Regions from separate parts of the Cnuibacter physcomitrellae genome, predicted to be linked through region 2. Evidence: predicted binding sites of a transcription regulator. Region 2 holds the regulator's gene; the other holds the start of a gene.

Region 1 (3,398 bases), on a different contig from region 2:
GCGCACGGGTGAGGAAGGCGTCTGGAGGATCATGGCGACGTCTACTATACCGTCTGGACGGTACAGTGGCGAGTGACCGGACCCGTGCTTGCGCGGCTTGCAGTGTTGCGGAGAGGAGAATGGCAGCATGACGTCGGCCCGAGAGCGCATCCTCGACGCCTACGAGCGGCAGCTCGTCGAGCTCGGGGAACGCGGATCCACGCTCGACGCGATCGCCGTCGAGGCGGGGGTGTCGAAGGGCGGGCTGCTCTACCACTTCAAGTCGAAGGACGACCTCGCCTCGGGGCTCATCGCCCGGCTCACGGAGCGGGGCGCCGCCGACCTGGCGGGCTTCCCCGACACCGCCGAGAAGGCGATCCACCACTTCATCGTCGCCGCGAGCGACGTCGACGACCCTCTCGGGGCGAGCTACCTCGCCACCCAGGTGCTCGCCCGCGCGGGGCGTGCGGATGCGTTCGCCGCACTCCAGGACCTCGAGGAGGGCTGGTACCGCGCCATCCTCGAGCTCACCGGTGACCCCGTCGTCGCGAGGCTGATGCAGCTCGTGTCCGACGGCATCTACTACAACGCGGCGGTCGTGCCCGAGGGGTCGCCGCCCACGGCATCCGGCTTCACGCTGGTGCCCCTCGGCGAGGAGCGCGAGGCGATCATCGCCCGCCTGCTCTCGCTCCTCCCGCCCGCGGGCGCGAGTGGTCAGCGCGGCCAGTAGGGCCTGAACTGCACGCTGATGCGGGGGCCGACGGCGCGCTTGGTCTTGAGGATGGCGTGCTCGTGCGTGCGCTGGCAGCTGCCGCCCATCACGATGAGGTCGCCGTGCCCGACGGGGAAGCGCATCACCGCACCGCCGCCCTTGCGTCGCACCGAGAGCGTCCGCTCGGCGCCGACGGAGAGGATGGCGACCATCGTGTCCTGGTGCAGGGTGCGGCCGACACGGTCTCCGTGCCACGCGACGCTGTCGTCGCCCGTGCGGTAGAAGCAGAGCCCTGCGGTCTCGAACACCTGCCTGGGCGGACGGCCGTAATGATCGTTCAGGGCCTCGCGCGCTTCGGTGAGGATCGGCAGCGGCAGCTCGTCGCCCCTCCCGTAGCGTGAGACGAGCCGAGGCACGTCGACGACGCGGTCGTACATCTCGCGCCGGTCGGCGACCCACGGCACGTGCAGGGCGAGCTGCTCGAACACCGCGTCGGAGTCGTCGAGCCAGCCCGGCCGCAGATCGAGCCACGCCCCCTGCGACAGCGTGATGCGCTCGACGGCGTCGCCGAGCGGCTGGAGGCCGGGGCCGCCGTCGAGGAGGTCGAGGGTGTCGAACAGCGACCCCTGATACTGCAGATCCATATGCACGACCCTACCGAGTTTCGAACACATGTTCTAGTGCAGGCGGTTCGTCGACGGCCTCTCGGGGGGTCTTGACCGCGTCCGGGAGACTGGCTAACATACAACCTAATGGTTGTATCAGAGGATCTCTCGCAGGACGACGTCGATCGCCTCTTCAGGGCACTGGCCGACGCGACGCGGCGTGACATCGTGACGCGGGTCATGGCATCCGGGCAATCGGTGTCGTCGCTGGCCGAGCGCTACGCCATGAGCTTCGCGGCCGTGCAGAAGCATGTCGCGGTGCTCGAGCGGGCACACCTGGTCCGGAAGCAGCGCAACGGGAGGGAGCAGATCGTGCATGGAGATGTGGACGCCGTCCGCGCCGCCACCCGTCTGCTCGAGGGCTTCGAGAGGATCTGGCGGCAGCGCGTGGATCGTATGGACGACATCCTCGCGACCGACGAGCCGAGCGCTCGCGGCCGCGACCGACAGAAGGAGTGACAGTGCCTGTCATCGCTACCGAGAAGGACGCCGAGGCCCTGACCCTCGCCATCGTGGCCGAGTTCAGCGCCGATGTCGCCAGGGTGTGGCAGCTGTGGGCTGACCCGCGCCGGCTGGAGCGGTGGTGGGGCCCGCCCACCTGGCCCGCCACCTTCCACGCCCTCGACCTTCGCCCGGGTGGGCGTGCGACCTACGTCATGACCGGGCCCGACGGCACCCAAGCGGGCGGGGTGTGGGAGATCGTCACGGCCGAGGCCCCGACCTCGTTGTCCTTCGAGGATCGCTTCGCCGACGAGCGCGGGGAGCCGAACCCCGACATGCCGACGACCCACGTGACCGTCACGCTCGAGGCGATCGGCGGTGACGTCGACCGCACCCGCATGGTCGTCACCTCGCGCTTCGAGAGCGTCGAGCAGATGGAGCAGCTCATCGCGATGGGAATGGAGGAGGGCCTCCGGGAGGCCATCGGCCAGATCGACGGGCTCCTCGTCCACTAGCTCGCCACTCCGCGTGAAGGTGAGCTCTCCTCTGTCCCGTGTGGCCGCCCTCCTCGCCGTCGCCGGGGTGGTGGGCCTGGCGGGGTGCGCGTCGAGCTCGACACCGACGGGGGCGGATGGCGTGCCGGGCGCGAGCCCCACGCCGACCCCGACGCCTCCTTGGCCGGACGACTCCGGGCCCGTCGTCGTGATCGAGTTCGAGCGCGACGGGACGCCGACGACGCTGACGGGCGAGCTGAAGCCGGGCGGGCTCCTCTCCTGCGTCGGCGACTCCATCACCATCGCGAACAAGTCGCCCGAGGCCGGGGTCGGCGTCAGCTTCGACGTCGTGGATGACGACCGGGTGCTGAGCTGGGTGGTGGGCGACGACCTCGTCGCGCAGTTCAGCGGGTCCGGGGCGCTTCAGATGGAGGTCGGCGACGACGGCGCGACGACCTACACCGCCCTCGGTGCGGAGGGGTGGGCCTCGGTGCAGCCCCGCGACCCCGCTCTCGCCTCGATCGGCGACTACGACCCGTCGGTCGCGGAGCAGCTCGACGCCACGAGCTCCTTCACCGCCACCTGCCCCGCACCCTGACCTGCGCGGCACTACCCTGACCGCATGGAGAGAGTGGTGGGGGTCGGCGGGTGGTTCGTGCGCGCATCCGACCCGGAGGCGCTGAGGGCCTGGTACCGCGACGTGCTCGGGATGGAGCTCGACGAGTACGGCTCGTGGACGACCGAGCATGGCCCGACGGTGTTCGCCGTGTTCGAGGCCGACAGCGACTACCTCGGACCGCGCACGCAGCAGAGCATGATGAACCTCCGCGTGCGCGACCTCGACGCGATGCTGGCGCAGCTTCGCGCGGCCGGAGCCGACGTCGACGACGAGGTGCAGGACATGGACGGCGTCGGCCGCTTCGGCTGGGTCACCGACCCCGAGGGCACGCGGATCGAGCTCTGGCAGCCGGCCTGAGCCGACCCGAACCCCTTCCCGGCCGGGGCAGGGGCCCAGGATGCGCGCCTAAGCTGGAGGGCATGACCGGCAGCTTCCCCGCCGTGCGTCCCCGTCGCCTCCGCAGCACCCCCGCTCTGCGTCGCCTGGTG
Region 2 (3,398 bases):
CGGGTCGGACGGCGTTCACATTGGTGAGATGAAGTGATTCAGCATTACGCCGGACGAGATCGAGCGCCCTCTCGTTCACATCGACCGCCCACACCGTCGAATGCGGTGACTCCAGGGCGAGCGTGAGCGCTATCGGTCCCCAGCCGCATCCGATGTCGAGCAGGTTCCCGCTGGGCGGGGGCGTCGGCACCGACGCCAACAGCACCTGCGTGCCCGTGTCGATGCGATCCGGACTGAAGATCCCCGACGCGGTCGTCAGTCTGACCCGCGTCCCCGCCAGCGTGACGTCGAGGTCGCGCAGAGCCGCTTCCCCCGACGGTCGCGTCGAGAAGTAGTGCTCGCCCTCCATGAGAGGGAAATCTAGCAAACCAGGAGACTATTCTTTATGCCGATGACCCCATCCACCACAGAAGACCGAAGCAGAGACGACGACGCCGTCGCCCGCGTGCTCGCCGCCGGAGACTCGGCAGCGACGTACGCCCGCTTCGGCGGCTCGGCCCAGGCCCTCCAGGGCACCGAGACCGCAGGGGGCAGCCAGTACGACGGCGAGCAGTTCGATCGCGAGGACAGGCAGGCGCTCCGGCGCGTGTCGGGTCTGTCGACCGAGCTCCAGGACGTCACCGAGGTCGAGTACCGGCAGCTGCGGCTTGAGAACGTCGTGATCATCGGCGTCTACTCGCAGGGCAGCCTCGACGACGCCGAGAACTCGCTGCACGAGCTGGCGGCGCTGGCCGAGACCGCGGGCGCCGTGGTGCTCGACGGGCTCCTGCAGCGCCGGCCGCACCCCGATCCGAGCACGTACTTCGGTCGAGGCAAGGCCGAGGAGCTGGCGGGCATCGTCGCGGCGCTCGGCGCCGACACCGTGATCGCCGACACCGAGCTCGCCCCGAGCCAGCGGCGCGCGCTCGAGGACGTGGTGAAGGTGAAGGTGATCGACCGGACGGCCGTGATCCTCGACATCTTCAGCCAGCACGCGAAGAGCCGCGAGGGCAAGGCCCAGGTCGAGCTCGCACAGCTCGAGTACCTCCTCCCGCGTCTGCGCGGATGGGGTGAGTCGATGTCCCGTCAGGCCGGTGGCCAGGTGGGAAGCGCGGGCGCCGGGATGGGCTCGCGCGGTCCGGGTGAGACGAAGATCGAGCTCGACCGTCGCCGCATCCACAGCCGCATGGCGAAGCTGCGCCGGCAGATCGCGGGCATGAAGCCCGCCCGCGAGGCCAAGCGCGCCAACCGCAAGCGCAACGCGGTGCCGTCGGTCGCGATCGCGGGCTACACCAACGCGGGCAAGTCCTCGTTGCTCAACCGCATCACGCACGCCGGAGTCCTGGTCGAGAACGCGCTGTTCGCGACCCTCGACGCCACCGTGCGCCGCACGGCGACCGATGACGGCAGGCCCTACACGCTCACCGACACCGTCGGGTTCGTCCGCCAGCTGCCCCACCAGCTCGTGGAGGCGTTCCGCTCGACGCTGGAGGAGGTGGCCGACGCCGACCTGCTGGTGCATGTCGTCGACGGGTCGCACCCCGATCCGGCGAGCCAGATCGCGACGGTCCGCGACGTCGTCGGCGACGCGGGCGCCCGCGACGTGCCGGAGATGATCGTCTTCAACAAGAGCGACCTGCTCTCCGAGGATGACCGACTGGTGCTCCGCGGTCTCGAGCCGGGCGCCCTGTTCGTCTCGGCGCGCACCGGCGAGGGCATCGCCGAGCTGCGCGACGCGATCGCCCGGCGGATCCCCATGCCGAGCATCGAGGTCGACCTGCTCGTCCCGTACGAGCGCGGCGACGTCGTGACCATGCTCCACGAGCGGAACATCGTCCTGAGTACCGAGTACGAGGAGGCCGGCACCCACGTGAAGGCGCTCATCAACCCGGAGTTCGAGGAGCGCCTGGCGGCCTTCACCCGCTGAGCGGAGGCTCCGCCGTCGTGGCGGTGCCGTCGCGGTCAGACCGCGCGCAGCACCGCCACGACCTTGCCGAGCACGGTCGCGTAGTCGCCGAGGATCGGCTCGAAGGCGCTGTTGCGGGGGAGCAGCCAGGTGTGCCCGTCGCGCTGGCGGAAGACCTTGACGGTGGCCTCCTCGTCGAGCATCGCCGCGACGATGTCGCCGTTCTCGGCGGTGTTCTGCTGTCGCACGACGACCCAGTCCCCATCGCAGATGGCCGCGTCGATCATCGACTCACCGACGACCTTGAGCATGAACAGCTCGCCGTTGCCGACGAGCTGGCGGGGGAGCGGGAAGACCTCGTCGACCTGCTGCTCCGCCGTGATGGGGATTCCCGCGGCGATCCGCCCGACCAGGGGGACGAGCGTGGCGTCGCCGACGGGGGGTGCGGTGTCGACGTCGGAGCCCTCGCTCCCGGGCACGTCGATGAGGACCTCCATCGCCCTCGGGCGGTTCGGGTCGCGGCGCAGGTACCCGCTCAGCTCGAGCTGGTTGAGCTGGTGCGTCACGCTCGACAGCGACGCGAGGCCGACGGCGTCGCCGATCTCGCGCATGCTCGGCGGATAGCCCCGGGTGGAGACCGACCGCTGGATCACCTCGAGGATGGCGAGCTGCTTGTCGCTCAGGCTCTTGCGTCGCCTGGTACGGCCGTTCTCGGTGCCCACTGGATCCTCGTTCCGTCGTTCCCGCCCCTCTCCCGGGGCCGATGTCGGTGGTCTGCGCTTCGATGTCGGTGGCGGGTGATTCACTTCACCTGTCGATCGAAACTGTATCCGAGAACGACTCGAGAACGCACGCGTGTTCGAGCGTGTCGCGGGATGTCTTCGATCGCATCGGATCTTGACGGTTCGAAGAGTAGAACGTATATTCGGAACACAGCTTCGTCGCGGCGGCCCCGGCCGGTCGCCGCGACGATCTCCACGAGGAGGCACCGATGAGCACCACCGCAACCGCAGCAGCACCCGTCACGCGCACTCGTCTGCGCATCACGCGCAGAGGGCAGGTCGTGCTGGCCTCCGTCCTCGGTCTCGGCCTCGCCCTGACCTTCGGTCTCCTCGCCCTGTTCGGCGGCGGCTCCGCCACCGCGACCGACTCGTCCGGCTCCGGCGAGTTCTCCTACGTGACGGTCCACGCGGGTCAGAGCCTGTGGGCGATCGCCGAAGACCTCGCGCCGGGCGCCGATCCGCGTGAGGTCATCGCGTCCATCCAGAACCTCAACGGGCTGGTCGGCTCCGAGGTGCAGCCCGGTCAGAAGCTGGCCGTGCCCCAGCAGTACGCCGACTGAGCGGTCCCGCGCGGTCGGGAGGATCCGTCCGATCGGTAGGATTCGGGGGGTGACCACTCCGCTCGATGCACTGCCTCTCCGCGACGATCTGCGCGGCCGCCAGCCGTACGGCGCACCTCAGCTCCACGTGCCGGTCGAGCTGAACGTCAACGAGAACACGCATCCGATCCC

What was found. The regulator LexA, encoded in region 2, represses DNA repair genes until DNA is damaged. The targets are predictions, from matches to a motif close to TCGAACANNTGTTCGA.
Region 1: a site for LexA is predicted at 1,356-1,371, ahead of IEX69_RS13540 (alpha-ketoglutarate-dependent dioxygenase AlkB). Genes of this name have one in related genera too.

What each region holds. Positions count from the first base shown of each region.
Region 1 is NZ_BMHD01000001.1:2,880,493-2,883,890, forward strand. It holds gene IEX69_RS13530 (MFS transporter) at 1-33, opposite strand, end outside; gene IEX69_RS13535 (TetR/AcrR family transcriptional regulator) at 128-709, shown strand; gene IEX69_RS13540 (alpha-ketoglutarate-dependent dioxygenase AlkB) at 694-1,335, opposite strand; gene IEX69_RS13545 (ArsR/SmtB family transcription factor) at 1,444-1,815, shown strand; gene IEX69_RS13550 (SRPBCC family protein) at 1,818-2,312, shown strand; gene IEX69_RS13555 (hypothetical protein) at 2,332-2,889, shown strand; gene IEX69_RS13560 (VOC family protein) at 2,914-3,267, shown strand; gene hemB (porphobilinogen synthase) at 3,330-3,398, shown strand, end outside.
Region 2 is NZ_BMHD01000002.1:19,384-22,781, reverse strand. It holds gene IEX69_RS16970 (class I SAM-dependent methyltransferase) at 1-349, opposite strand, end outside; gene hflX (GTPase HflX) at 392-1,906, shown strand; gene lexA (transcriptional repressor LexA) at 1,942-2,607, opposite strand; gene IEX69_RS16955 (LysM peptidoglycan-binding domain-containing protein) at 2,877-3,227, shown strand; gene IEX69_RS16950 (histidinol-phosphate transaminase) at 3,277-3,398, shown strand, end outside.